4 regions of the Microlunatus sp. M237 genome follow, and region 3 is predicted to be linked to each of the others. Evidence: predicted binding sites of a transcription regulator. Region 3 holds the regulator's gene; each other region holds the start of a gene.
The links. The regulator LexA, encoded in region 3, represses DNA repair genes until DNA is damaged. The targets are predictions, from matches to a motif close to TCGAACANNTGTTCGA.
Positions count from the first base shown of each region.

Region 1 (7,307 bases), on a different contig from region 3:
TGCGGCTGGTGCACCAGATCCGGCTGCCTGGGTACGGGCCGCTGCCGGAGGCCCGGTGGCCGACCGCCGAACCGGCCGGACCGTGGCCATGCTGGTCCGACGGGCCGCGCCGAACTGTCGAGGCTCTGCCGGAGCTGGTGCGCGCCCGGGTGATCAGCGCCGAGCTGGCCGACGACGTCGTTGTCACGCTGATCGATGCCGCGGACGACCTGGCCTACGACCAGCCCGGTGTGTTGCTGCACGGTGACCTCAAGCCAGACCACATCTTGGCCCATACCGGCGAGTTCGCCGGGCTGATCGACTGGGGCGGGGTCTCGGTGGGCGACCCGATGTTCGACCTGGCTCGGTTCTCGATGGCTGACCCGACGTTGATGACCGTCCTGTCCGAGGGCTACCAGGTCGAGCTGGACGCCGCCGATCACCGACGGCTGGCCGGCTATCGCGTGCTGTGGAACGTCACTGCTCTGCAGTACGAGCACCGGGCGGGCGGCGACTGGTTCGACGTCTATCGGGGTCGCCTCGTTGCCGACCTTGCGGTGCTCCGTCGGTGACGTTCCCGGTCGGAGTGCGCCCGCCGGAGGATCGGGCGCCTTACGATCAAGAACGGTGGCTATCCCTGAGCCGCGAACTGGCGGAGGAGCGAACGATGCCGTACACGAGCACAACCTTGGATGGCACCACCTGGGACGCCTTCGCCGACCTGGTTGAGCGCAACAACGGCATCTTCGGCGGCTGTTGGTGCATCGGCTTCCACCCCGAGTGCGGTGAGCGCGGGATCGACCACCGTGCGGTGAAGCAGGACCGGGTGTTCACCGATCGCGCCCATGCCGCGCTGGTCTTCGACGCAGACGGGGCCGCGCAGGGCTGGTGCCAGTACGGCAGCCCAGACGAGCTGCCCAACATCAAGCATCGACGGGAGTACGTCAAGGATCCGCCGCCGCTGCCCGACTGGCGGATCACCTGCATCTACGTCGACCGCAGACACCGGGGGCAGGGAGTGGCGCGGGCAGCGCTGGAGGGAGCACTTGACCAGATCGCCGGCGCCGGGGGTGGTCTGGTGGAGGCCATCTCGGAGGTGACCGCCGGGCGGGAGGCGCAGGGCAGGTTCTTGTTCAGTGCCACGGCGGAGCTGTTCGAGCAGTACGGGTTCAGCCGCGTTCGTCAGGTGGGCAGGCATGCCTGGATCGTGAACCGGGTGGTCGGCGCCAGTTGATCATGATGCCGCGTCGACTGTCGTTCAGTCGACCGGCCCGGCGGCGAACACGCCGGCTCGCATCTGACGTACGTGCTCGACCACGCGGTCCTCAAGGTTCTGGGGGTAGGTGAAGCCGAGTGCGGCGGCGACCTCGCGGGCAACCTGACCGAACAGCGCCATCATGTCGAACAACGCCTGCCAGTTGCTGTCCGCAGCTGCGCCGGAGAAGGTGGCCTCGAAGTCCGCCCACACGTCGCGCGACAGCTTGGCTCGCAAGCCTTTGCCCAGGCTGCCGGGTTTCCATGACCAGTCGTGGTCGCATTCCACCCGCCATTCCAGCAGCGGAACGAAATAGTTGAACCGCATGTCGAAGTCGAGCACCCATTTCGCCGGTAGCAGCTCACCGCGGAGCAGGCTCTTGGCGACGTACGGCGGACCGACGAAGAAGTCGGTGATCAGCCGGACGTACGTCTGCTCGTCCGGTGGCCGTGGGATGTACGCCGAGTACGTCGGTGCGGGCAGGCCGGCGGTCAGATCTCGCTTGTCCAGCAGCACCCGATAGCCGGCGTCCAGCTCGTCGTCGGGGACCGGGGCGGCGATGAGCTGTTGGAGGTAAGGGATCGACCACAGACTGAAGTCGATCTTCAATCCGTTCGCGTACTGGGTCACGTTGCCGGTGCTGATCACGCCGTTGCTGGGAACCTCTGGAAGTGCGTCCCAATAGGCGACCAGCACGTCGCCGAAGGTGGCAAGCCATTCCTGGTGCAGAGCCAAGGTTGCGACGTCGTCGACCACCACGACGACGTCGTAGTCGGAGTAGGCATCGAGGTGGCCGTTGGGGATGGCCCGGGTGCTGGTGACCAGCACGGCGGCCACGTCGTCACGGGACTCCGCCCAGCGCACCACCGCGGCAATGGTGCGGTCCGGCTCCGCTGACCGCGGTGAATCGGAGCTAGTCGCCGTGCCGCGGTCGCCGTTGTCCATGGCGTCATCCTGGCAGATCGTCGGGGGAGCGGCTTCTCGATGGAGAGCACCGAGGCGAGCCTCGTACGGGTGTGTCATCGGCTCTTTACAACGACGTGTTGCTGCGCATACGTTTCGACGGACGGCCAGCCGCGAGGTCCATGGTTTCCACAGCCCCCTGGAGCAATCGATGAAGCTTCTCCACCGCAAGCCTTGGATCTTGGCGTCCGCCCTGTCACTGGTGGTCGCCGGCCTGCTGGCCAGCCCTACGGCCGAGGCGCACCGGCCACCGGTCAAGGCGCCGGTGTTCACCGACGCCTCGGTGCACGACCCCGACCTGATTCGCGTTGATGGTCGCTACTACGCCTTCGGCTCGCACCTCGCCGCTGCGTCCAGCCCCGACCTGATGCGCTGGACGGAGATCGCCAACGGCGTGAACCCGGCCAACCCGTTGTTCGACGACGTCACCACCGAGCTCAAGGAGACGTTGGACTGGGCCCAGTCGGACACGCTGTGGGCGCCGGACGTGATCAAGCTCGCCGACGGCAGGTTCTACATGTACTACGACGCCTGCAAGGGCGACTCCCCGCGCTCCGCGCTCGGCGTCGCCGTGGCCGACAAGGTCACCGGGCCGTACCAGGATCTCGGCATCCTGCTCAAGTCAGGAATGTGGGATCAGCCGAGCGAGGACGGCACGATCTACGACGCCACCAAGCACCCCAACACGGTGGATCCTGACGTGTTCTTCGACGCCGACGGCAAGCTGTGGATGGTCTACGGGTCGTTCTCCGGCGGGATCTTCATCCTCAGTCTCGACCCGACGACCGGCAAGCCATACCCGAACCAGGGCTACGGCAAGCACCTGATGGGCGGCAACCATGCCCGGATCGAGGGTCCGGCGGTGATGTACAACCCGAAGACGAAGTACTACTACCTGTTCATGACGTTCGGTGGACTCGACGCCAACGGCGGCTACAACATTCGAGTGGCACGATCACGACAGCCCGACGGGCCGTACCGGGACTCCGCCGGTAACGACATGGCCAACGTCAAGGCCGATCCGGCGAAGCCGCTGTTCGACGATGCGTCCATCGAGCCGTACGGCACCAAGCTGATGGGCAACCACCTGTTCCAGCGCGAGGTCGGTGATCCGGGTTCCGGGATCGGCACCGGATATGTCTCACCGGGCGGCACGTCCCCCGTCTACGATCAGGCCACCGGGCGCCAGTTCCTCGCCTTCCACACCAGATTCCCCGGACGCGGCGAGCAGCACGAGATCCGCGTGCACCAGATGTACACCAACGCCGACGGCTGGCCGGTCGCGGCACCGTCGCGTTACGCCGGTGGGTCGCCGACCACGGTCAAGCGCCACGACATGGTGGGAACGTACGCCTACCTCAACCACGGCAAGGCGATCTCGGCCGACATCACCCGCGCCAGCACCATCCGGCTCAACCGCAACGGCACCCTCGGTGGAGCCGTCACGGGGACGTGGCGTACGACCGGCCGTGACGCTGCTCAGCTCGTCATCGGCGGCAAGGCGTACGCGACGGTGTTCTCCCGCCAGTGGGAGCCGACGGAGCGTCGCTGGGTCGTCACGTTCAGCGGGCTGTCCAGGTCGGGAGTGGCGGTCTGGGGGTCGCAGCGGAGGTTGGTCAGTGACCGGAACGTGGTCCAGCGGGTGCTGGCCGACCTGACGGTCCCGCCGACCACTATCGCCGATCTCACCCTGCCGGGCGTCGGCACCCAGGGCAGCCGGATCCGCTGGACCACGAGCAACCCGGCAGTGATCAGCGCAACCGGCGATGTGACCCGCCCGGCGGCGGGCGAGGAAGATGCCCGGGTCACCCTCACCGCCACCGTCAGCAGCGGTCGGGTCACACGATCGAAGACCTTTGTGATCATCGTCCCGGCTAAGGCGCTCGGTGGCCTGGTGGCGCACTACGCCTTCGACGGGTCGCTCGCGTCCGAGGGTGAGGCGGCAGCTGGCGTGGTGTCGGGCAATCGGATCGGCCAGTCCGGTGGGACGATCACGTTCGGCCCTGGTGTCCACGGCCAGGCGGCCACCTTCGACGGAGACAGCGGCGTCCGGCTGCCCGACGGTCTGGTCAGCGGCAGCAGCTATGCGGTGTCGATGTGGTTGAACCCCGAGCAGCTGACAGCGTTCACGCCGACGTTCTTCGGGGCCAGGGACGAGAACAACTGGGTGAGCGTGCTGCCGCGCGGCCATGACGGCGTCGGTGGCAACACGATGGTGTGGTCGGGGACAAGCTGGTTCGACGCAGACACCGGCACGAAGATGCAGCCGGGGGAGTGGACCCACGTCGCGGTGAGCAATGACGACGGTCATCTCGTCGTCTGGCTCAACGGGCGTGAGGTCGTCAACCGTACGGGCTTCCCTGATGTGTTCACCACGACCACCGGAGTCTTCAGCCTCGGCGTCAACTGGTGGGACGCGCCGTACCGTGGTCAGCTGGACGATGTCCGGATCTACAACGCAGCGCTGACGACGGAGCAGGTGGCGGCGCTGGCGGAACGGTGAGTCATCTCCATCTGGTCCGGCATGCGCGGCCGGTCATCTCCGTGGCCAGCCCGCCGGGCCAGTGGAGGCTCGGTCCCGACGCCGAACGTGAGGTCGCCAGACTGAGGGAATCCGGCGTGCTTCCCGTCGGGGCTCGCTGGGCCAGCTCTGCAGAGCCGAAGGCGCTGAGTACGGCGCGTCTCCTCACGGACCGCGAGCTGAACGTCGACCCGGGCCTGGGGGAGGCCCGTCGGGCGAGCACCTTCTTCGCCGAGGCGTCGGACTTTCACCGCGCAGTCCTTGATGCGTTCCAGCACCCGAACGAGTCGGCTGCGGACGGCTGGGAGCCGTTGGCCAGCACGCGAACGCGTGTGGTCGGGCGTGCGGTGGAGCTGGTCAGCGCGGCGGGCGGGCAGGACGTGGTCCTGGTCGGGCACGGGACTGCGTGGACATTGCTGGTCGCCGCTTTGACCGGCGCGGACGTGGACGTTGAGGCGTGGCGCGCCATGCGGTTCCCTGATCACTGCGCCCTCGATCCAGCCCGGCGTGCCGTCGTCTCGGGCTGGGGTGAGTGGGCGGGGTGAATCCTGTCCTGCGGCCTGCCCCGGCCTCCGTAGGCAGTGCTCGGCGCCGGTAGGCAATCGCCGGTTAACTACGGCGGGGCACTCCTCGAAAAGTCCGAACAGTGTATTGTCATAGAACAAGTGTTCGATTATGATGAAGTATGGACGTGATCGGGGGTCAACTGTCGAGTCGGACACGACTCCCGCCGTCCATGCCCTGGCCGAGCTGGCCGCGGCGCTGGACCGGCTGATCGCTGCGGTCGGCGATGGCGGTTTGGATCATCTGGATGATCCGGATCTGCTGCGGTTCGCCGTGGACTTCGAACGGCTGCGGAAGCGGTTGTCGGTGGTGGACCACCGGGTGGTGTCCGACCTGGACGACCGACAGATCGCCGACCATCTCAACGCCCGCAGCACCAAAGCACTGCTGGTGCAGCTGCTGCGGGTGTCCGAGGCTGAGGCGGGACGGCGGGTCCGCGCCGCCCGGTCACTGGGGACGCACCGCACCATGCAGGGTCTGGAGGTGGAACCTTCGCATCCGGTCCTGGCCGCCGCGCAGGACGGGGGTGAAGTCAGCCCGGAGCAGGTCGACGTGATCGAACGGGCGTTGGAGCAGCTGGACCACCCCGCCTATGACCCATCGGTGGTGGCGGAGGCTGAGGCGGAGCTGACCGAGTACGCGCGCACGTTCGCCCCCCGGGATCTGCGGCTGATCGCGACCAAGCTGGTCGGGGCCTACGACCCCGACGGGTCCATCCCCGACGAACAGCTCCAGGCCGACCGGCGGCATCTGCGCCTGGTCGCCGCCCGCGACGGCAGCTGGATGCTGGAGGGCCGGTTGACCGGCGACACCGGAGCAGCGTTGTGGGCGGTCCTGTCACCACTGGCCAAACCACGAGTGGACGCCACCGGGGCAGCGAACCCGACGGCGGACGGCCGCACCAATGGGCAGCGGCTGCATGACGCCCTGGCCGACCTCACCGGCCGAGCCCTGCCGGCCGGTGGGCTGCCCGACACCGGCGGCACCCCGGCCACAGTCATCGTCACCATCAGCGCCGAGGATCTGCTGCACCGCACCGGCCACGCGGAGACCAGCACCACCACCCTCCTCACCCCCACCCAACTGCTCAGGTTGGCCGGGGAGGCCGAGATCATCCCCACTCTGTTGTCCGCGACCGGTGAACCGTTGGCGTTGGGTCGGACCCGACGGATCGCCACCCGCAGCCAGACCTATGCGTTGATCACCCGTGACGGCGGCTGCTCCTTCCCCGGGTGTGACCACCCACCGGAATGGTGCGACCGGCACCATTTGATTCCGTGGATCGACGGTGGGCCGACTGATGTGGCCAACCTGACGTTGCTGTGTCGCTATCACCACACCCACTTCGAACAACGTGGCTGGACCTGCACCCTCAACCCCGACGGGCTCCCCGCCTGGACCCCACCACGGTGGGCCGACTCCAGCCAGATCCCCATGATCAACAACCGCATCCGACGACGACACCTCAACCAGACAAGAGATCTGTCCGTCCGAACAGCCGAGCCGGCGCTGTGCTGAGGACAGGTCCAGCACGCTGGCAGCCGTCAGCGAGCGTCGCGCCGCGTCTTGAGCCAGCTGTCGATGATGGCCCATGCCGTGATTCCGGTGGCTCCGAAGCCGATCAGGATCGCCATAACGCGCAGCGCGTCGTGATCAACTCCGACATTCAGGGCGGCGTCGAGGAATGCGGGGTTGATCAGCTGCTTGTTCCCCAGCAAGGTCAGGACCAGGCTGACGAACAATATGGCTAGCCCGGTCTGGACCACCGCCAGGGTGGTGTTCCACCGGCCGCGTACGTACAGGGCCACAGCGAACCCGAGTTCCAAACCGATGAGCACCAGTGGCGCCGCGACCGTCCACTCCCACGCATCGGGGTTCAGGATCGCGAGCGACTCACCGCTCCAGCGTACGAAGCCGATGAGCTGGTCCCACAGGATCGCAGCAGCCGACACGGGGAGCAGGATCAGCGCTGCGATGAGGTCAGCCCGGCCCGTTCCTGTCGGCCGCGGCTCGGGGAGGTGCTCG
Region 1 is NZ_JBXHBL010000002.1:679,175-686,481, reverse strand. It holds gene AC1XX3_RS09465 (phosphotransferase) at 1-551, shown strand, start outside; gene AC1XX3_RS09460 (GNAT family N-acetyltransferase) at 647-1,213, shown strand; gene AC1XX3_RS09455 (aminoglycoside 6-adenylyltransferase) at 1,238-2,179, opposite strand; gene AC1XX3_RS09450 (family 43 glycosylhydrolase) at 2,349-4,700, shown strand; gene AC1XX3_RS09445 (histidine phosphatase family protein) at 4,607-5,263, shown strand; gene AC1XX3_RS09440 (HNH endonuclease signature motif containing protein) at 5,394-6,800, shown strand; gene AC1XX3_RS09435 (permease prefix domain 1-containing protein) at 6,827-7,307, opposite strand, start outside.
Region 1: AC1XX3_RS09440 (HNH endonuclease signature motif containing protein) is a predicted target of LexA. The motif match lies at 5,376-5,391, and genes of this name have one in related genera.

Region 2 (7,307 bases), on a different contig from region 3:
TGAATCTCTTCCTCGGCTGGAGCCTGATCGGCTGGGTCGTCGCGCTGGTGATGGCGTGCTCCAGCAACCAGCAGCAGCCGGTCGTCGTGGTGCACCAGTCGCCGGCCCTGCCGTACGGCAACCCTGGGTATGGGCCGGGGTATGGGACGCAGGGGTACGGGACGCAGGGATACGGGCCCCAGGGATACGCACAGCAGGGGTACGCGCAGCAGTCCCCGACGTCGCTGCCGTCCGCCGCGCGGCAGTGGTACGGCCAGCCGCTGCCACCGCTGAGCCAGTCGACCGCCGACAACAGGTGGCCCGTCGCGGCCCACCGGACGAGCCCGTCCGGACCGGAGTTCCCGGCCGAGCCGGAGGGGTATCGGTCGGACGCCGGTCCAGAGCCGACACTGGCCTTCCCCGTGTTGCCAGACACCGCCGGCGAGCGGGGTAGGCGACAATAGCCCTCATGTCTTCTTCGCAGGAATCGCCTCCCGCCGATCTGGCGGTGCAGCGCCGGGTCCCTCGGCTGGCACCGCGCCCGTGGGCCCGGCTGACCGCCGCCACCCTGGCCGGACGCGTCGCGGCCACCGCGTCGCGGCTCGCCGGCCGTGGCAGCGGCGCCTCCATCAAGGGCCGGGTGATGATGACCATCGACCCGCAAGCGCTGAGCAAACTGCTGGCCCACAAGCGGATCGCGATGGTGTCGGGCACCAACGGCAAGACCACGACCACCCACTTCCTGGCCGCGGCCGTCCGCGCCTCCCTGGGTCATGAGGCTGACCGGATGGTGCACAACGCCGACGGCGCCAACCTGCACCATGGCATCGCGTCGGCGCTGTCGGAGCACCCGCGGGCCGACATCGCCATCTTGGAGACCGACGAGCGGGTGGTCGCCGATGTCATCCGACTCGGTCGGCCCGAGGTGCTGGTGCTGTTGAACTTCAGCCGCGACCAGCTCGACCGCCACCACGAGATCAAGGCGCTCGGCCGCAGCTGGCGGGATGCGCTGGAGCGGGCCGGCGAAGACGGTCCGGTCGTCGTCGCCAACGCCGACGAGCCGCTGATCGTCTGGGCGGCGCAGACCGCTCGACGGGTGGTCTGGGTGGACACCAACTCGACCTGGACCCAGGACGCCTCGCTCTGCCCCCAGTGCGGCTCCGGGCTGGTCCGCGACCAGCCGACCGAGACCGGCGGGACCGGCGGCGACTGGCACTGCTCGGGCTGCGAGCTGGCCCAGCCCAAGGGCGACTACCGAGTTGAGGACGGCAAGATCATCGACCGCCTCGGGCAGAGCTGGGACCCCCGGCTGAAGGTGCCGGGGGCGTTCAATGTGAGCAACGCCGCCTGTGCGCTGGCCGCGGCCGAGCTGATGGGTGTGCACCCGGGCACCGCGTTCGTCGGCATGCGCCAGGTCACCGCCCCCGCCGGCCGCTTCGCCACCGTACAGTTCGGTGACACCACCGCCCGGTTGCTGCTGGCCAAGAACCCCGCCGGCTGGGCCGAGGCGCTGCCGCTGGCACAGACGTCCACCGTGATCCTGGCCATCGACTCCGCCGCAGCCGACGGCCGCGACGTGTCGTGGCTGTGGGACGTGGACTACGAGCAGCTCGCGGGTCGTACCGTGATCGCCACCGGACCGCGGGCTCAGGACCTGGCGGTCCGGCTGTCGCACGCCGACGTCGAGTTCCGCTGCATCCCCGACCTCGCGGCGGCCCTCGCCGGTCACGTCGAACCCGTCGATGTGATCGCCACCTATACCCCGTTCCAGCGACTCAAGAAGATGGCAGGCGTCTGACTCATGCCACACACCCCTCCCGGCGAGCGCGTCGAGATCGTCCTCGTCTATCAATCCCTCCTCGGTATCTACGGTGACCGGGGCAACGCCACGGTGCTGGCCAAGCGCCTGCAGTGGCGCGGCTACGACCCGGTGCTGACCGTGGTCGAGCCCGGCGACCCGCTGCCGGAAACCGGTCAGGTATACCTGCTCGGTGGCGGTGAGGACGCCGCCCAGATCTCCGCGGTCCGGGCGCTCCGGGCCGACGGCGGCCTGCACCGTGCCGTCGACCGCGGCGCCGCGGTGTTCGCGGTCTGCGCCGGCTATCAGATCGTCGGAAAGTCGTTCACCGTCGGGGACAAGGACGAGGAGATCGAAGGTCTCGGCCTGCTCGACGTCACCACCACCCGCGGCCCCGTCCGCGCCGTCGGCGAGCTCCTGTCCCGATGGGAGACCCCGGCCGGGACCACGGAGCTGATCAGCGGATTCGAGAACCACGGGGGCTACACCCGTCTCGGGCCGACGGCGGAGCCGCTGGCCACCGTCGAGGTCGGGGTGGGCAACTGCGACGACGGCACCGAGGGTGCGGTCGCCGGTACGGTGATCGGCACCTACCCCCACGGCCCGGTCCTCGCCCGCAACCCCGCGCTGGCCGACCACGTGCTTGAGCTGGCGTTGGGGCGTACGCTCCGTCCGCTGGTCCGCCCGGAGGTCGAGGAGCTCCGGCGGCAGCGGCTCGCGGCGGTCCGCAAGACCTCCCGTTGACGTTGGGCCAAAGGTCCGCTTGAGCCAGCGATGCGGCCAGCCGCGCGCGGGTAGACCCGGATGATCGCCTAGGTCGCCCGACCGCACCGTTGTCACCCAACTGCACTGTCATCCCCCCGACTGCACCGTGATATCCCGAGGCACCGTGGTCCCCCGACCGCACCGTTGTCACCCGACCGCGCTGTGATCCCCCGACCGCACCCGACCGCACTGTGATCCCCCGACCGCACCGTTGTCACCCGAGGCACCGTGGCCCCCCGACCGCACCGTGGCCCCCCGACCGCACCGTGGTCACCCGACCGCACCGTGGTCGAGCGCTGGGCGGGTGACGCGACGCAGGACCACAGATGCCACCGCGCCAGGTGCGCGCTCACCGACCACAGCGGATGATTACCGCGCCTGCTGGTGGTGCAGCGCGGGGTCTGCGGCCGAGACGGGTCTCGCAGTCCCAGGTCCACGCCGGTCACGGCGTTGGAACGCACCAATCGAGGGCAGCCATCGACGGAACCGGCCATCGCTGGTCGGGGAATCAGCCTGCTGCTTGCGTGGCCAGGTCTGTCAGCCGACTTGGTCGATCGCCGCTGCACCAGACGACTGGCATCCGCGGCCGCCTAGATGTTCGCCCACTCACGCGCGTCGGACCAGGTCATGCCCTCGGGTCCGGCAACGCGTCTCAGTCGCGCGATCACCGCCGGGAGTCACGCGATTCGACGCAGTGCGGCTGCGCGAGCGTGGTGCGAACTGGGCGATGGCCCTTGCTCGTTGCATCAGCACCGGCAGAGTCGCGTCGTCCGCTGGGGTCGCTACGGTCACCTCCACCGTACGGCTCAGGATAGGTGGGCGATCGCTGAGATCAGGTCTAAAGATTTCCCCGATCAAGGGTTGTATTCGAATGTGCGTTCGATTAGAATGAAGCATGGACGCGATCGGGGGATCGAACAACGAGTCGGACACGACTCCCGCGGTGCATGCCCTGGCGGAGCTGTCGGGAGCGCTGGACCGGCTGATCGCCGCGGTGGGCGAGGGTGGGTTGGATCATTTGGATGATCCGGACCTGCTGCGGTTCGCCGTGAACTTCGAGCGGGTCCGAAACCGGATGTCGGTGGCGGATCATCGGTTGGTGTCGGACCTGGAGGAGCGGCAAGTCGCCGATCAGCTGAACGCCCGCACCACCAAAGCACTGCTGGTGCAACTGCTCAGGGTCTCCGACGCCGAAGCAGGCCGGCGGGTCCGGGCCGCCCGGGCGCTGGGGACGCACCGCACCATGCACGGCCTCGAGGTGGAACCGTCCCACCCGGTGTTGGCCACCGCCCAAGGTGCGGGCGAGGTCAGCCCGGAGCAGGTCGACATCATCGAGCGCGCGTTGGAGCAGCTCGACCATCCCGCCTACGACCCCTCCGTTGTCGTCACCGCGGAAGCTGAGCTGACCGGGTATGCGCACACGTTCGCTCCACGAGATCTGCGGCTGATCGCGACGAAGCTGGTCGAGGCCTACGACCCCAACGGCACGGTCCCCGACGAACAACTCCAAGCCGACCGGCGGCACCTGCGCCTGGTCGCCACCCGCGACGGCAGCTGGACACTCGAGGGCCGGTTGACCGGCGACACCGGAACAGCCCTATGGGCGGTCCTGTCACCGCTGGCCAAACCACGGGTAGATGCGACCGGGGCAGCGAACCCGACGGTGGACGGTCGCACCCATGGGCAGCGGCTGCATGACGCCCTCGCCGACCTCACCGCCCGGGCCCTACGCGCCGGTGGGCTGCCCGACACCGGAGGCACCCCGGCCACGGTCATCGTGACCATCACCGCCGACGACCTGCTGCACCGCACCGGCCACGCGGAGACCAGCACCAACACCCTGCTCACCCCCGCGCAGCTGCTCAGGTTGGCTGGGGAGGCGGAGATCATTCCCACCGTGCTGAGCGCCACCGGTGAACCACTCACCCTGGGTCGGACGCGGCGGATCGCGACCAGGACCCAGACGTATGCGTTGATCGCCCGCGACGGTGGCTGCTCGTTTCCCGGCTGCGACCTTCCACCGGAATGGTGCGACCGGCACCACCTGATCGCCTGGATCGACGGTGGCCCCACCGATGTGGCCAACCTGACATTGTTGTGTCGCTACCACCACACCCACTTCGAACAACGCGGCTGGACCTGCACCCTCAACCCTGACGGGCTACCAGCGTGGACCCCACCCCGCTGGGCCGACCCCAGCCAGATCCCCATGATCAACAACCGCATCCGACGACGACACCTCAACCAAACAAAGAATGTGAGCGTCCGTCCGAAGGAGCCAGCACTATGCTGACGACTTGGCTGCTAGCAAATCCTAGGGTTGATCCATGGCCGTGATCCTGAGGACTGGAATGCACCAGCGAAGGAGCGGGCAAGGCTTCACGAACTCGGTGGACCCCGGCAATCTCAAACCTCAGGACAAGAGCCGCACTTGGCGCCGCTGCAGACTGACGCCGCTCAGTCGTCCGTCGAGTCGGAGGCAGGAGCGACCAATCCGGCAACAACACGGGGCCACGTGTGCGACGCCGAGGAGCACCCGTAATCTGCCAGACATGCAGACTCGCACCCTCGGACCGTTCTCGGTCTCCGCCATCGGACTGGGCGCCATGCCCATCTCCATGAACTCCGACAAGTCCTATCCGGACGAGGCCGGTGGCATCGCCACCGTGCACGCCGCTCTGGACGCCGGTGTCACCTACATCGACACCGCCGACATCTACGCCCCCAGCTGGGACAGCATGGGCCACAACGAGGAAGTGGTCGGCAAGGCGCTTCGCTCCTGGTCGGGCGACCGCGACAGCATCGTCATCGGGACCAAGGGCGGCATCACCCGCGGCGAGGGCGAGAGCTGGGGCCGTGACGGCTCGCTGGAGTATCTCCGCAGCGCCGTGGAGAAGTCGCTGCGGGCGCTCGGCGTGGACGTCATCGACCTTTATCAGTGGCACCGCCCCGACCGCTGGAAGCTCTACCCCGAGGTCATCGGCCACTTCCAAACACTGAAGCAGGAAGGCAAGATCAAGGCAGTCGGCATCTCCAACGCCAATGTCGAGGAGATCGAGGTGGCCATCGAGGTCCTGGGTGAGGGCGGCCTGGCCAGCGTGCAGAACGAGTTCTCCCCCCGCTTCCGCTCCAGCGAGGACGAGCTCGACTTCTGTGGCGAGCACGGCGTCGCCTTCTTGCCGTGGAGCCCGCTCGGTGGGACCGGCGGCGGTGCTCGCGAGGTCGGCGACAAGTTCGCCGTCTTCGGCGAGATCGGCCGGGACCACGGCGTCAGCCCGCAGCAGGTCGTGCTGGCCTGGGAGCTCTCCCTCGGAGAGCACGTCATCCCGATCCCCGGCGCCCGGCGGCCGGAGTCGATCACTGACTCGGCCAAGGCTGCCGACCTGATCCTCAGTGACGACGAGCTGGCGCGCTGCAGTGCGTCGGGCGGCCCTCGGTGAGTTCAGCCGATGACCACCCAGACGTGGTCATCATCGGCGGCGGCCACAACGGTCTGGTCGCCGCCGCCTACTTGGCCCGGGCCGGCCTGGACGTACGCGTCCTGGAGGCTCGGGACCGGTTCGGCGGCGCCGTCGCCAGCGAGCAGGTGTTCGCCGGGGTGGCCGCACGGCTGTCCCGGTTCTCCTACCTGGTGTCGGTGCTGCCCGAACAGATCATCACCGACCTGGGCCTGGACCTGGAGCTGCGGTCGCGGGCGGTGGCGACGTACACCCCGGTGGGTGACGACGGGATCCTGATCGAGCGTCCCGAGACGATTACCACCGCCGAGTCGTTCCGCCGGCTCACCGGTGACGACAAGGCGCACTCGGACTGGCGGCAGTTGCACGACCGGCTGGGTCGCCTCGCCGCGGTGGTCGCACCGACGCTGCTCGGGCCGCTGCCACGGGCCGCCGACGTTCGCGCACAGGTCGAGCCCGCCGCCTGGCGTGGGCTGATCGAACGTCCGCTGGGTGAGCTGATCGAGTCGAGCCTGGCCGACGACACGCTTCGCGGCATCGTCCTGACAGACGGGCTGATCGGCATCCTCAGCGGTGCGCACGACGAGTCGCTGCGTCAGAACCGGTGCTTCCTCTACCACGTGATCGGCAACGGCACCGGCGAGTGGAAGGTACCGGTCGGTGGCATGGGCGCCGTCGCCACCGCTCTCACCCGGGCCGCCCGCGACGCCGGAGCCACGCTGCTTCTCGACAGCCCGGTGACCGCCGTCGAGCCGGACGCCACCGGGGTCGTGGTCCGACTCGACAATGGCGAGACCCTGCGGGCCAAACACCTGCTCGCAGGCTGCGCCCCGGCCGTGCTCGACCGGCTCCGTGGCCGGACGCCCGAGATCCCCGAGGGCAGCCAGACCAAGATCAACGTGGTGGTCCACCGGCTCCCCCGGCTCCGCTCCGGGCTGGACCCGAAAGTCGCGTTCGCCGGCACCATGCACCTCAACCAGGGGTACGCCCGCCTCGAGCAGGCCCGGGTCCAGGCCGAGGCCGGCGTGATCCCGGACCCGTTGCCGTGCGAGGTCTACTGCCACTCGCTGACCGACGACAGCATCCTCTCCCCCGACCTGCGTGACGCCGGCTTCCACACGCTGACCATCTTCGGCCTGCACACCCCCGCGCGGGCGTTTCGCGCCGACCCCGACGGCACCCGGGAGCGGGCCCGCGAGGCGGCATTGCGGAGCCTGCAGCAGGTGCTGGCCGAGCCACTCGAGAACTGTCTGGCCCGCGACGCGGCCGGCAACCCGTGCGTGGAGGTGATGACTCCGCTCGACGTA
Region 2 is NZ_JBXHBL010000001.1:321,717-329,023, forward strand. It holds gene AC1XX3_RS01500 (superinfection immunity protein) at 1-443, shown strand, start outside; gene AC1XX3_RS01505 (MurT ligase domain-containing protein) at 626-1,777, shown strand; gene AC1XX3_RS01510 (type 1 glutamine amidotransferase) at 1,781-2,521, shown strand; gene AC1XX3_RS01515 (HNH endonuclease signature motif containing protein) at 3,438-4,835, shown strand; gene AC1XX3_RS01520 (aldo/keto reductase) at 5,095-5,982, shown strand; gene AC1XX3_RS01525 (phytoene desaturase family protein) at 5,979-7,307, shown strand, end outside.
Region 2: AC1XX3_RS01515 (HNH endonuclease signature motif containing protein) is a predicted target of LexA. The motif match lies at 3,410-3,425, and genes of this name have one in related genera.

Region 3 (7,307 bases):
CGGGACGCGCGAGAACAAGCGGGCCGAGCGGCGCCGCCACCAGATCCCGTCAGTGGCCATTGTGGGCTACACCAACGCGGGCAAGTCCTCGCTGCTCAACCGGCTCACCGGCGCCGGCGTGCTGGTGGAGGATGCGTTGTTCGCCACCCTCGACCCGACCACCCGTCGGTCGCAGACGACCGACGGCCGCGTCTTCACCCTGACCGACACGGTCGGGTTCGTCCGGCACCTGCCGCATGACCTGGTGGAGGCGTTCGCCTCGACCTTGGAGGAGTCCGCCCAGGCGGACCTGCTGGTGCATGTGGTGGACGGTTCCGATGCCGATCCCACCGGCCAGATCACCGCTGTCCGTGGTGTGCTGGCCGACATCGGCGCGGGCAAGCTGCCCGAGCTGATCGTGATCAACAAGTCCGACGCCGCCGACCCAGCCATGCTGCAGACGCTACGGACGCAGTATCCCGACGCCCAGGTCGTATCGGCCAGGACGGGGGAGGGTATCGAGGCGCTGCGGGCCCAGGTGGAGGGTCGGCTGCCTCGGCCGGAGGTGGAGATCCGGGCCCTGGTCCCGTACGAGCGCGGTGACCTGATCGACCGCATCCATCACGCCGGCGAGCTCATCACCACCGAGCACACCGGAGACGGAACGGTCGTCGTCGCACGTGTCCATCCGGACCTGGCCGGCGAGTTGGCCCAGTACGAGCTGTCCGCCGCCGAGGAGTGATCCGGCGGGTCCTCGGGCCGCGCGCCGGCGGAAAGTGTCGGCGGCGCCGGTTAGGGTTCTGCGGTGGCAATCGAACGGGTGGTCAGCGCCGTGCGAGCAATCGTGGCTGACGCGCAGGAGTCTGCCCCCGACGCGACGCCTCACTCGTCCACGCAGACGGCGAAGAGCCGCGCCAAGCCGGCCGACGTGCTCGCGGCCGCGGTCGCCGAGATCGGTGGCAGCGAGCGCCCGGGCCAGATCGCGATGGCCGAGGCGATCGCGAGCTCGCTGGACTCGGGACAGCATCTGCTCGTGCAGGCCGGCACGGGCACCGGCAAGTCCCTGGGTTATCTGGCACCTGCGCTGGTCCGGCTGACCAGGAAGCCGGCGGAGCGGATCGTGATCGCGACCGCCACCTTGGCGCTGCAGTCCCAGCTGGCCAACAATGACATCCCGGCCGCCCTGGACGCCGTCCAGAAGGTCACCGGCAAGCGACCCAGCCACGCTGTGCTGAAAGGGCGGACGAACTACGCCTGCCTGCTGCGGGTCCGCGACGGCGTTGCCGAGGACCAGGCCACGCTGATCTCGGCCAGCGACCTCGCCGACACGATCCGGGTCGCGCCGACCAGTGCCGAGTCGAGCATCGGGGCCGAGGTGCTCGCCCTGCGGGAGTGGGCCGAGAAGCAGTCGACCGACGGCGGACTGGCTGATCGCGACGACGCGCCGACCCACACCGACCGGTCCTGGCAGCAGGTCTCGATCCCGGTCCGTGAATGCCTGGGGGTGCAGCGTTGCCCCTATGGCGACGGTTGCTTCGTGGAGAAGTCGCGCGAGACCGCGCGCTCGGCCGATCTGGTCGTCACCAACCACGCGCTGCTGGCCATCAATGCCATGCACGGCGGCACGGCCCTGCCCGAGCATGACGCGGTGATCATCGACGAGGCACACGAGCTGGTAGCCCGGGTGACCGGGGCGGCGTCGGCCGAGCTGAGCCCGCAGACCATCGAGCGGAGCGGTCGGCGGGCGATGACATACCTCGAGGACGAGCTGGCGCTGGAGCTGCTGGAGTCAGCCGACGCCTTGCGAACCGCGCTGGACCAGACGCCGCTGGAGCGGGTGGAGGATCCCGATGCAGCGGTGGTCGCGGCCTTCGCCGCCATCCGCAACGTGACCCGGCGCGCCGTCACGGCGATGTCGACCGGTGAGGACAAGCAGGATCCCGACAAGCGCCAAGCCGCCGCCGCAGTCAAGGAGGTCTTCGACGTCGCGGAGCGGATGGCCGGCCTGAACGCCCACGACGTGGTCTGGGTCTCCGAGCGGGAGCGGTTCGGCCGCGAGGCGCACGTCGCACCGCTGTCAGTGGCCGGTCTGATGCGCCAGAGCGTCTTCGCCGAGCACACCACCATCCTGACGTCGGCGACGCTCAAGCTCGGCGGGGACTTCGCCGGCGTGGCGTCGTCGGTGGGGCTGCGCGCCGCCGAGCAGGTGGACAGCGACGCGCCACCCGCGACCCGCACCAAGGCGGAGGAGGGCAGCGACACGGCAGCACCCTGGCGCGCGATGGACGTCGGCTCGCCGTTCGACTATCGGCGCCAAGGCATCCTCTATGTGGCGAAGACGATGCCGCCGCCGGGGCGGGACGGGCTGTCCGAGGAGGCCAAGACCGAGATCGCCGAGCTCGTCTGGGCGGCGGGGGGACGTACCCTCGGGCTCTTCTCATCCCGGCGCGCGGCCGAGGCGGCGGCCCAGCACGTGCGCCGTCAGCTGCCGAAGATGACCATCCTGTGTCAGGGCGACGCGCAGCTGTCCGAGCTGACCCGCCGGTTCATCGCCGAGGACGAAGCGAGCCTGTTCGGCACCTTGTCGCTGTGGCAGGGCGTCGACGTCCCGGGGGCCACCTGCCAGCTGGTCATCATCGACCGGATCCCCTTCCCCCGGCCGGACGAGCCGCTCACCCTGGCCCGGCAACGTGCGGTGGCTGAGGCCGGCGGCAACGGGTTCATGGCGGTGGCTGCCACCCATGCCGCGCTGCTGCTCGCGCAGGGGGCCGGCCGGCTCATCCGGCGGATCTCCGACAAGGGCGTCGTCGCGGTGTTGGACCCCCGCCTGGTGACAGCCAGGTACGGCAGCTTCTTGAAGTCGTCGATGCCTGACATGTGGCCCACCACCGACCGGGAGACGGCGGTGCAGGCTCTGCGCCGGTTGGCCGGCACCGACTGAGCGGACCGTCGGCCCATCGGGCCGACGACCGGCGGGCAGCGGTGCGTTCGGCTGCCTCTGGTCAGCGGGTCGATCCTCTGCGACGCTGGCCAGATGGAGCACACCTACGACGTGGACCTCGCCGTCATCGGCTCGGGTCCGGGCGGTCAAAAGGCCGCGATCATGGCCGCGAAGCTGGGTCGCCGAGTCTGCGTGGTGGATCGGACGGCCATGGTCGGCGGCGTCTGCGTCAACACCGGCACCATCCCCTCGAAGACGCTGCGCGAAGCGGTGCTGTATCTGAGCGGGATGCAGATGCGGGAGATCTACGGGGCGAGCTATCGGGTCAAGGCCGATATCACCGTCTCGGACCTGTTGGCCCGGTTGCAGTACGTGATCGGGCGCGAGACGGAGGTGATCCGGGCGCAGCTGATGCGCAACCACATCGAGCTCATCGCCGGAATCGCCCGGTTCGTCGACCCGCACACCCTCTCGGTCGACACCGACGGGCCGCAGGGGAGTCGCACCGTCACGGCGGCCAAGATCGTCATCGCGACCGGCACCACACCGGCCCGACCGCCCCAGGTCGAGTTCGACGGCGTCCGCGTCCTCGACTCCGACCAGATCCTCACCGTCGACCACGTGCCCGACTCGCTGGTGGTCGTCGGTGCCGGCGTCATCGGGGTGGAGTATGCGTCGATCTTCGCCGCCTTAGGCACCCGGGTGACGCTGGTCGAGAAGCGGGCACAGATGCTGGACTTCTGTGATCCCGAGATCATCGAGTCGCTGAAGTTCCATCTCCGCGACCACGCCATGTCGTTTCGATTCGGCGAGGAGGTCGCCTCGGTGCAAAGCGCCGGCGTGGGCACGATCACCACCCTCGCCTCCGGCAAACGAATTGCGGCGGAGGTGGTGATGTATTCCGCCGGGCGGCAGGGAAACACCGACGCGCTCGACCTGGCTGCTGCCGGTCTGGTCGCCGACCGGCGGGGGCGGCTGGAGGTCGACGAGCACTACGCCACCGCGGTGCCGCACATCTATGCGGTGGGCGACGTGATCGGCTTCCCGGCGCTGGCGGCGACGTCGATGGACCAGGGCCGCCTGGCCGCCTCGCACGCGTTCGATGAGCCCGCCAACGAGCTCCTGGGGCTGCAGCCGATCGGGATCTACACCATCCCGGAGATCTCCTACTGTGGCCGCTCGGAGCTGGAGCTCACGTCGGAGGCGATCCCGTTCGAGGTCGGCATCTCCCGTTACCGGGAGCTGGCCCGCGGCCAGATCATCGGTGACTCCTACGGAATGCTGAAGCTGATCGTGCACGCCGAGACGCGCGAGATCCTCGGCGTGCACGTGTTCGGCACCAGTGCCACCGAGCTCGTCCACATCGGGCAGGCAGTCATGGGATGTGGCGGGACGGTGGACTATCTGGTTGACACGGTTTTCAACTACCCGACGCTGTCCGAGGCCTACAAGGTCGCAGCCCTGGACGTGGCCAACAAGCTCCGGGCGGTGACCCGCTTGACGACGGCGATGGTCACCGCCGAGCCGAGTCTGCTCTGACCGGCACCGCGGCTCTCGAGCCACCGCGGGCTCTGGTCGCCGTCAGAGCCGGCGCAGGACCGCGACCACCTTGCCGAGGATCGAGGCGTGGTTGCCGTCGATCGGGTCATACGCCGGGTTGTGTGGCAGCAGCCAGACCTGGTCCCCGTCACGCTTGAACGTCTTCACTGTGGCCTCGTTGTCCAGCAGCGCTGCCACGATGTCGCCATTGTTGGCGGTGGACTGCTGCCGGACGGCCACCCAGTCGCCGCTGCAGATGGCTGCGTCGACCATCGAGTCACCGCTGACCTGCAGCAGGAACATGGTGCCTTCGCCGACCAGCTGACGGGGGAGCGCGAAGACGTCCTCGATCCGCTCCTCGGCCAGGATTGGCCCGCCGGCCGCGATCCGACCCAGCACCGGCACGTGCACCGGCTCCGGGTACGCGTCGCCGACGCCGGTCTCATCCGCGGCCGTGGTGGTGACCGGTCCGAGCGCCGCACTGCGCGCCGCGGCCTGGCCGTCGCCCGGCAACAGGACCTCGAGCGCCCGTGGCCGGTTGGGGTCACGCCGCAGGAAGCCCTTGGCCTCCAGCATCTTGAGCTGGTGCGCGACGCTGGAGGAGCTGGCCAGGCCGACTGCCTCGGCCATCTCACGAATGCTCGGCGGATAGCCCCGCGAGTCGACGGCGTCCTTGATCACCTCGAGGATGCGTCGCTGGCGCGGGGTCAGACCGCTGGAGTCGGCGGGGCCGTCCGGGAGCGAGCTGACTGATGCATGCTCGCCGAGCTGGGCGGCGACGTCGCTCGCACGCGGGCGCCCGCGGCGGTTGCGCGGTGGAGTGGGGGCGGTGGTGTCGTCACTGTCTGCCATGAGGCTGAACATAGAGAAGCCGACTGACAAAATCAAACACCTGTTCGAGCGTGTCGCGACGGGCGGAGTGCGTCGGCTGCGGTTCACGCCGCCCCCGCAGGAACGATGCCGGAAGAACTGTCAGTGGTCTCTGGTGTGCTTCTTCCATGAGCCGACACGCCTCGAACACACGTACGAATGTGCTGGACGTCGGATCGTCAGTGCGATACAAATCAAACACACGTTCTATCGAACACGCGTTCGATGCCTTCCCGAGGAGCAGCACCATGAGTGCAATGACCATCGCAGGTGTGACCCCCGCAAGTGTGACCGGCGCGGGTGTGACCCGCGCCGGTGCGCAGGACCTCACCGCCGCGCGTCGCTCCGGCGTCCCCGCGGCGCCCGGACGGACCCGCCGACCGGCTCACGGCGCCGGGCGGGGCACCGGCCCGGTCACGCGGCCCCTGCGGCCGGTCCCGGCCCCGACCCTGGCGCGGGGTGCCCGGCCGGCGACGGCGTCCTGCAGCGTCGCGGCCCCGAGCGGATGGCGGCTGACCGATCGGGGGATCGCTGTGGTCCTGGTGCTGGGGCTGATGATCGCCGCAGCGGCAGTGACCGTCGTCGCCATGACCGCGCTGCGCGTGACCGGCGACAGCTACGAGCCGGTCACGTCTTCGTACTCCGCCCAGGGGTGATCCGCCGGCTGATGTCGACGCCGGGGGTCAGTGACCGCGATCGGGCGCATCGACGACGACGGTCTTGACCAGCTTGTCAGCGAAGGTCTGCTTCTTCTCGTCCCACAACGGCCACAGATAGCCGATGTAGGCCATCCCGTCGAGGATGTGGACGAGGTCGCGGACGAATGCGTTCATCGCGCCGATCGGCTGGCCGGTCTGCTCGCTGATCAACGTAATGTGCGTGACCCGCTTTCCGAGCGACTGGCCGGTGCGTCCGGCCACCACCCAGCGGTTGTAGATGGACCACCCGATGGTCGCCAGCAGGAGGACGAACCCGATCACCATCAGCGTGACCCCGCCGGTGAGGTCCGGGTTGCTGCTGCTGCTCGTGCTGACCACCCGCGAGATCCAGATGGCGTAGCCGACATAGAAGATGAGCTGCCCGACCAGGCTCGGGGCATAGTCGATGAGGTAGGCCCCGACCCGCTTGCCCCAGGTCGCATAGTCGGAACGGAGGGCCGGGACGTAACCCGCGCCCGGATATCCGCCGTAGGGCTGGCCGGGCTGCTGACCCGGTCCCGGTTGCCACACCCCGCTCTCTGGCTGCTGCGGGTACGACGCCTGCCCGTACCCACCGGTCCCGTACGGCGGCTGTTGGTTTGCGGACTGCGTCCATCCATACTCCGGCTGCCCGTCTCCCGCCTGGCCGTACTGGGGTTGTCCGTATTGGGGTTGTCCGTATTGGGGCTGGCCGGACTGAGCTTCACCGTATTGGGGCTGGCCAGACTGAGCTTGGCCGTACTGGGCCTGACCGTGAGCGGGCTGGGTGGAAGATCCGGTCTGGCCGGCGTCGTTCTGGCGTGCGGGATCGGGTCCGCCCGGTTGGCGGTCGTTCCACTGGGGAGGGTGCGATTCGGTCATGGCCATCCTCGTGCGGGGTGCGGGTCGCGGAGCATTCTAGGGCCGCCGAAGGGTCGTCGGATCCTGTCGCCGAAGTCGGTCGATCACCGGGCGGGCACAATGGAGCCATGGGCACCAGCTACCTCGCCAAGGAGTTCCGCCCCAGCCGCGGGCTGGTGGCGCTCGGTGGCTTCGTCGCCTACGGGATCGGGCTGAGTGCTCTCTATGCCGCCACCGGGCTGGGCCTGCCGTGTCCGCTGCGGAGCCTGACCGGTTGGGACTGTCCGCTCTGCGGCGGGACCCGGATGGGGGCGGCGCTGCTGCGGCTCGACATCGCCCAGGCGTTTCGCTACAACCCCGTCGTCCTGATCGGGCTGGTCGTGGTTGGTGTGCTGGGGCTGCTGTGGACCGCGGAGGTTCTCGGCGGCCCACGGGTCCGT
Region 3 is NZ_JBXHBL010000003.1:850,756-858,062, reverse strand. It holds gene hflX (GTPase HflX) at 1-721, shown strand, start outside; gene AC1XX3_RS15020 (ATP-dependent DNA helicase) at 965-2,920, shown strand; gene sthA (Si-specific NAD(P)(+) transhydrogenase) at 3,014-4,459, shown strand; gene lexA (transcriptional repressor LexA) at 4,502-5,311, opposite strand; gene AC1XX3_RS15005 (hypothetical protein) at 5,578-5,985, shown strand; gene AC1XX3_RS15000 (RDD family protein) at 6,013-6,888, opposite strand; gene AC1XX3_RS14995 (DUF2752 domain-containing protein) at 6,996-7,307, shown strand, end outside.

Region 4 (7,307 bases), on a different contig from region 3:
CCGGCGGTCGATGTCGTGGGTTCGGGCGGAGATCGGGCCAACACGGTCAACGTCTCGACCATGGCCGCCATCGTGGCTGCCGGAGCCGGCGCTCGCGTGGTCAAGCACGGCGCGCGCTCAGCATCGTCGGCCTGCGGGGCAGCAGATGTCCTGGAGGAGCTCGGCGTGGCGCTCGATCTCACGCCGGAGCAGCAGGCCCGCGTGGTTGAGCAGGTCGGTGTCGGCTTCCTGTTCGCTCCGCGCTATCACCCCGCCCTGCGGCACGCGGCGGCCGCGCGGCGTGAGCTCGGGATCGCGACCACGTTCAACTTCCTCGGCCCGTTGACCAACCCGGCGCAGCCGGTCGCCTCGGCGGTCGGCGTGGCCGACGCCCGGATGGCCGACCTGATGGCCGGCGTCTTCGCCGCGCGTGGCGGCCAGGGACTTGTCTTCCACGGCGACGACGGGCTGGACGAGCTGACCACGACCACGACCTCCACGGTGTGGTCGTACGCCGGCCGTGAGGTGCACCGTAGCGAGCTGGACCCGACCGAGCTCGGCATCGCGCGCGCCGACGTCGCCGACCTGGTGGGCGGGGATGCATCGGTCAACGCCGCGGTCGTCCGTGACGTGCTCGACGGCCGGCAGGGGCCCGTCCGCGACATCGTGGTCCTCAACGCTGCGGCGGCTCTGACCGCCTACGCGGGTCCGCTGGCCGGCGACGGGTTGGTGGAGCAGCTGCGGGAGAACGTCGGGGTCGCCCAGCGGGCGATCGACTCCGGCGCCGCCCGGGACAAGCTGGCTGCCTGGGTCGAGGCCAGTCGCTCCGTACGCTGAGGCGTACCCGTCAGGAGACGGTGAGGGACTCCAGTGAGGCCTGCGCCAGCGAGCGCGTCGTGGCGTCGGCGTCGTTGGGCACCGAGCTCAGGGCGGCGATGAGCGAGCCGTCGTCGAGGCGTACCAGGAGGACGGTCACCTCGTCGTAGCGGCTCGGCAGCTTATCGATCGTGTAGTGCACCGTGGCGGTGAACATCACGCCGGGGTGACCGTCGACCGACCAGTCAGAGGTGGTCGGGTCACTGACCGAGTCGGCCTGACCTCCGAAGAAGCGCTGGACGACGGCGTTCATGGCGGCTCCGGCGGCCTGGTCGAGGTCGCCGGACTCGGTCAGTGTCGGGGTGAGGTGGGCCAGCCCGACCGAGGCCGACCAGTCGTGGCGCCGGTCGTACCGATCGTGGATCACGGCGTTGGCAGTGAAATAGATGTCGAAGACGCCGGGCACGGTCATCGGGTCGCTGTAGGTCTCGTACGGCTCCGGCGGGAGTTGAATCGAGGCCCGCCCGATCGAGGCCACACCGGTGGACTCGTCCAGCTGTCCGGTCGGGCGGGTCGAGGTGGAGGCGGTCGCGACCGGGGAGTGGCCGGGCGGTGGAACGTCACGCTCGGCGGAGCGGGGCTGAGAGGCGTCACGCCAGATGACCAGGCCCGCACCCAGCCCGGCGGTGGCGAACAGAGCAAGACAGACGGTGACGACCACCACAGAGCGCAGCACCGACCGGCGGCGGGGGAGAGGCTCGTCGGCGGGGTCCACGTCAAGCTCGGGCGGCCATGTCTGGTCCGGCATGGGTCCGCCGGGAGCCGGTGCGTGTGCCGACTCGCTGATCGCCTGCGTCCAGTCCTCGCCGTCCCACCAGCGATACAGCTCGGCGGTGCCTGCTGGATCTGGATACCAGCCCGGCCTGGGGGCGGTCATGATCAGAAGCCTAACTGTGGTCGCCAAGCCTGGGACCGGCAGCGCAGGGGCCAATCCCAGCGGTTGGTGGTGCCGGGTTGGCGGTGCCGGGCAATACTGCTGACATGATCTCGCGCGAACTCGCCACCCGTCTCGCTCCGCACCTCGACTGGACGCCGCAGAACTCCGATCAGTTCTTCATCCCGCAACCAGAGATCTCCGAGTCGGTGTTCACCGTCAGCGACATGGTCGTCGAGCTGGTCACGCGTGACGGGGAGTCACGCTTCCACTTCAACGGCACTGTCGAGTGGGCGCTGGACTCGGTCGAGTCCACCGACGTGGTGTGGCTGCCGCGTGAGGAGCAGCTCCGCGAGCTGCTGGGCGAGCACTTCCTCTCCCTCGACCTCGCCGGTGAGGCGTACGTCGTCACGGTGAGCGGGCCGGACAAGGCCTTCCACACCGAACCGCAGTCCACCGCGGCCGACGCCTATGGTCGGGCGCTGCTGTATGTCTTCGGTGAGCGCTGAGTCGCGGTAGTCCCGAGCGGAGGCGTCGCCGTCAGGCGGCGTTGGCCGCCGGCGCGGCCCGGGCTGGTCGGCGTTGCATGGCGGTGGCGGTGTGCCAGATGCGGTCGGTGAAAGCGTTGTTGCCGAGGGCGTGGGTGCCTTGGTTGGTGACCAGGTAGACCCAGCCGTGCGGTGATCGCCACAGGTACTCACCGGGTACGGGTTGTCGGAGTCGCCAACGGCCGTGGGTCTTCAGTCGGTGATGTCGTCGGTCCAGCGGGCCGAGGTTGGTCAGGCTGGTCTGTTCGGGTGGGCCTGGGTTGGCGTAGGGGATGGTGTGGTCGAGGTCCATGGTGCGGCTGAGGCTGGTGCTGTAGGGGAAGACGTCGGCCGGGTTGCGGAGTCGGAGGGCTTCGCGGTGGCGGTGGGGGACTTCGTACGCATCTACCGGTGCCGGGTTCGGGTCGAGGACGGGGCGGATGGTGATGGTGTTGGGGGTGTTGGCGAGGAATCGGCGGATCTGGTCGATGGTGACAGGGCCGTCGCCTTCGATCCGGCCCACGTAGCCACCGATGGTGCGCCGGTCGCCACCTTCGGCCCCACCCCCGGTTCTGCCGACGACGGATGGATTCGCGGGGTCATGAGGGCCGGCGCCGCCGGTGTCGGGGGCGCTCTCGTGGGTTGCGGCCATCAGGGCTTCGTGGCTGAGGTGAATGTAGAGCGTGGTCTGCGGCCGCGCCTTCACCGGATCCACCACCGGCCCGTCGAACCGCACCGACTGATGCGTGTCGGTGTTGCCGGGGTCGTCGGTACTGGGTTCGACCTGATCGCATGGGTCGCCCTGATGGGCTTGCAGCATCGCCAGCGCCGTCGCCGGCTGACCGAGAATCCCGATCGCCCTCGACCGGCGCACACCGACGGGACCGGTATCGCCTTCCAGCTGAAGGATCTCCGCGATGCGGTTGACCATCGCGACGAACCAAACCACATCACCAGCATTGGCCCGGGCCACCAACACCTTCAACCCACCCACCTCGGTCCGACCGACGCGGACGAACCGCTCCGCCTCCCACAACCTTGCCCGTGCCTCCGCACCCACCGGATCCGCGCTCATCACGGTCGCCTGCAGCAGGTTCTCAAACCGTGCCCAGGAGATCGCCCCGATCGGACCGCACACCATCGCATCCACCATCGCGGCTGCGTCGAATGTCAGGTGGCGGGTGTGCTGGGCGACCTTACGGGCCTTCCACCCCCGCACCTCGCCAGCCAGCACCCGTGCCCACAAGCGCGGGAAGCGGTGCCGCAGATCCAACGCATCGGCCATCTGCGCCGACGCGGCACCGGTGGTGGTCTCCTGCAACGTCCCGAGCTCCCCGGCGGCGTACTCCGACACCAGCGGTGTCCGTCGCCACCGAGCTGGCGAAAGTGTTCCGTGTTCGGTCCGGAATCAACCACAGCATCAGGTCCTGGTCCGTGCAGGTCAGCCCAGTGCGCGGCGAACACCAGCAACCGGGTCTCAGTCCCCACTAGCAGCCGGGTGCAGCTCGGCGACGCGCGCCGCAGCAACGGCAGTGTCTGCCGGCAACTCCATCCTCGAATCGAACATACGTACAATTTACGACCCACTACTGACAATTTCGGCGCTCATCCACAGGGCTGCCTGCGGACTCAGGCTCCGGTCAGAGCAAGCAGCACCGCGCCCAGATAGACACCCGCCAGCATGGAGCTCGCGTACGGAAACGGACCCCGGCGACCCCGCAGCAGACGTACCACCCCGTACACCGCCCCGACCATCGTGCCCAGGGTCAGTCCCCACAGCAGCAGAGTCCACGAGCAGCTGGCTGCCGCAGCCCCGAGCAGTGGTGCGAAGCGGACATCGCCGAAGCCGAAGCCGCCCCGGGTGGCCGCCCAGACGCCCAGATAGAGCAAACCGGCGGCTCCGGCGCCGACGACCAGCCGCAGCAGGTCAGCACGTGTGGCGCCCAGCAGCACGAACCCGGCCGCCGCCAGCAGCATCGCCAGCCATCCCACCCGGGTCAGTCCCAACGGCAACCAGGTGGTGACCTGGTCGATCGCGGCGAGCAGGACGCCGACGGTCGCCAGCACGGCCCACAGCGGCTGGACCGCGCCCGGGAGACACCACCACGACACCAGGGACGCCACGGCACTGGCCGCGGCGCAGCCGAGGACGAACCGGTTGGTCGCTAAAGCGGCGTAGGGGATCTTGGTCTCGTCGCCGTGCTCCGGTTCCGGGAGGCGACGGAGCACCGGGGCTGATCCCAGCGCCATCGCCGCGGCCGTGGCCAGGGCGGCGACCGCGCCCGGCCACACGTCGACCGTCACGCCGCCACCGTCGGCTCCGCCATGGGCGCGATCCTAGGCGGCCCGGGCGGCGATGGTGTGCTCCGCGCGACGTATCCGCGTCCGTTCACTCCGCTCGACCGCCGCCCGAGCGCGGAGCACCACCAACTGCGGGCAGACCCGCAGCTGCCCCGCCAGGAGGGCCTGCACCGCCGGACCACTCAGCTGCACCGCGGCGGCGAGCTCGGGGAGTTCCCAGCCGCGCTGCACCAAGACGGCGAGCTGGTCGCGGGCGACCGTCGCCGGGACCGTCCGTCGGATGGCGTCGCGCACACTCGGCCAGCTGAGCGCATAGAGCTGCCGGGCGCATTCGGGGCGCAGCCGACGGACCGGTCGACCCCGATGACCGACCAGCAGCCGCTCGACCAGCCGAGGGGAGACGCCGGCGAGCAAGGCAATCACCTCCGGCTCGAGCCGGCCGGCTCTCATCAGGAAGAGAACGTGGGCCCGGAACGGTGTCGCGTCGACCCAGCCGTGCGGGTGCGGGTCGTCTGGATGCGGCGGGAGGTCGGGCGGTCGCGCGGTCATCGAGGGCATCGGAGTCCTTCCACAGTGGTCTTAGTGGAAGAAGGCCTCTGAGGTGGACGATTTGTGAGCGCGACCTACCGAATTTCTTTGGCCAATCCGGGCGGGGCTCGCGGCCGACCGGCGAAACGACGCTGCCCCCGCCCTCAGCGGAGAGGACGGGGGCAGCGGCATGAGCGAGCCGGACCCGACCGGGCGGGGCCAGATCGGGCGAGGCCAGTTCGAGCGGGGTCAGCGCTGGGCGCGGACGAACCCGGCTTCCTTGGCGGCCGCTTCGGTCCGGAACCAGACCTCGGCGATCGTCCGGACGTAACCGGCGGAGTCGGGCAGGTGGTACTTCATCGACCGCTCGTTGCCCTTGATCAGGAAGTCGGCCGGCGGCTCCTTGCCGACGTACACGTCGTCGCCGACGTAGCGAGAACGGTCAGCTCCGGGTGAGATCCCGTCGACCTGAGTGTCGTTCAGGTCCGCGGCGACCGAATGCTCGGTCGCATCGGTCGACACCGGCTCGGCCGTGACCGGCGCTGTCTCGACCGGCGTCTCGACCGGTGCTGTCTGAACCGTGTCGTCGGCAGCGGTCTCGGCCGGGCTGGTCGCGCCCGGGTCGCTCACCGGCACGGTCGGCTCGGCCGCCGTGGTCGAGCTCGACGTGCTTGACGTGGTGGACGAGCCGGTGCTGCTCGGCGCGTACGGAGTGGTCGGCCGGGCTGACTGCCAGCCCGAGTCCTTCTCGCCCAGCAGCTTCTTGGTAGCTACCGCCACGACAGCGCCGACGGCGGTGATGAGAGCCAGCTTCTTCAGCCAGCCACTCTTCTTCTTCTCCGGCTCCGGCAGCACCAGCTCGCCGCGGGCGGCGGCCATCGCCGCCTTGCCCCGCTTGCCGGCCTCGACCACGGCAGGAGCGGCGGCAGCGGCGCTGATCGCACCGGTGAGTCGGGGGAGCAGGTCGTCCTGCACGTGGTCACGCGCCGACTCGAAGGCGGGTGTGACCCGGTCGAGTGCGTCGTCGAGCCGCGGGCTGAGTGCGTCCACGGCGTCATGGGCGGCGCGGGCTCCGCGCTTGCGGGCGGTGTTCGCCAGCGGAACGACGTGGTCGGTGTAGTACGGCGTCACGAAAGATGTGGCCTTCTCGGCGTAGGGGGTGACCGCTTCTGCAGCCTGCTGCGCCAAGGGCGACACCAGATTGACGGCTGACTGCGCCAGCGGCCCGACTCGGTCTGCAGCGGTGTGGACCAGAGGTCCGATCCGATCGGCGGCCGTGTGGAGAATCTCCTCGGCGGCTTCGGTGGCTGGGCTGACCAAGTCCTTGGCGGCTTCGACGCGGGAACTCTTGCGCTTCACGGTTTCCTCCGTAGTGAGACCTGATGCTCCGGTTCGGAACGACCACCACCGTACCGGTAGGGCCGCTCGCCTGGGAGGAGCCCATGTTCGGGCCTGGCCGATGCGTTGTGCGGGCGTGACAGGATGGCACCCGGACAATTCAGCCCGTACGTACTTCTCGTGACCAAGAAAGGTGCACCCATCGTGGCGCAGACTGCAACCCTTCACACCAACCATGGCGACATCGTGATCAACCTCTTCGAGACGCACGCCCCCAAGACGGTCGAGAACTTCGTCGGCCTGGCCAACGGCACCAAGGAATACGTCGACCCGAAGACCGGTCAGAAGACCACGGGCAAGTTCTACGACGGACTCGTCTTCCACCGCGTCATCGCCGGCTTCATGATCCAAGGCGGCGACCCGCTGGGCACCGGCACCGGCGGCCCGGGCTACCAGTTCGGTGACGAGTTCCACCCCGAGCTGGTCTTCAACAAGCCGTACCTGCTGGCCATGGCCAACGCCGGCCCCGGCACCAACGGCTCGCAGTTCTTCATCACCGTCGGCCCGACCCCGCACCTGAACCGCCGTCACACCATCTTCGGTGAGGTCGCCGACCAGGCCAGCCGCGACGTGGTCGACGCCATCGCCCGGGTGAAGGTCGGTCGTAACGACCGCCCTGTCGACGCCGTGGTGATCGAGTCGGTCGACATCTCGGAGTGACCGAGTCGCCGACCGGGCCGGACTTCGCCGCGCCCTCGCAGCCGGTCTGCTACCGGCATCCGGACCGGCCCACCGGCATCTCCTGCCAGCGGTGCCGCCGTCCGATCTGCGGGGAGTGCATGAACCCCGCCTCCGTCGGCTTCCAGTGCCCGTCGTGCGTGTCG
Region 4 is NZ_JBXHBL010000002.1:180,173-187,479, reverse strand. It holds gene trpD (anthranilate phosphoribosyltransferase) at 1-816, shown strand, start outside; gene AC1XX3_RS07085 (DUF2510 domain-containing protein) at 827-1,732, opposite strand; gene AC1XX3_RS07080 (pilus assembly protein CpaE) at 1,837-2,238, shown strand; gene AC1XX3_RS07075 (HNH endonuclease signature motif containing protein) at 2,270-3,610, opposite strand; gene AC1XX3_RS07070 (A24 family peptidase) at 3,886-4,560, opposite strand; gene AC1XX3_RS07065 (hypothetical protein) at 4,594-5,106, opposite strand; gene AC1XX3_RS07060 (sunset domain-containing protein) at 5,335-6,444, opposite strand; gene AC1XX3_RS07055 (peptidylprolyl isomerase) at 6,628-7,143, shown strand; gene AC1XX3_RS07050 (rhomboid family intramembrane serine protease) at 7,140-7,307, shown strand, end outside.
Region 4: AC1XX3_RS07075 (HNH endonuclease signature motif containing protein) is a predicted target of LexA. The motif match lies at 3,816-3,831, and genes of this name have one in related genera.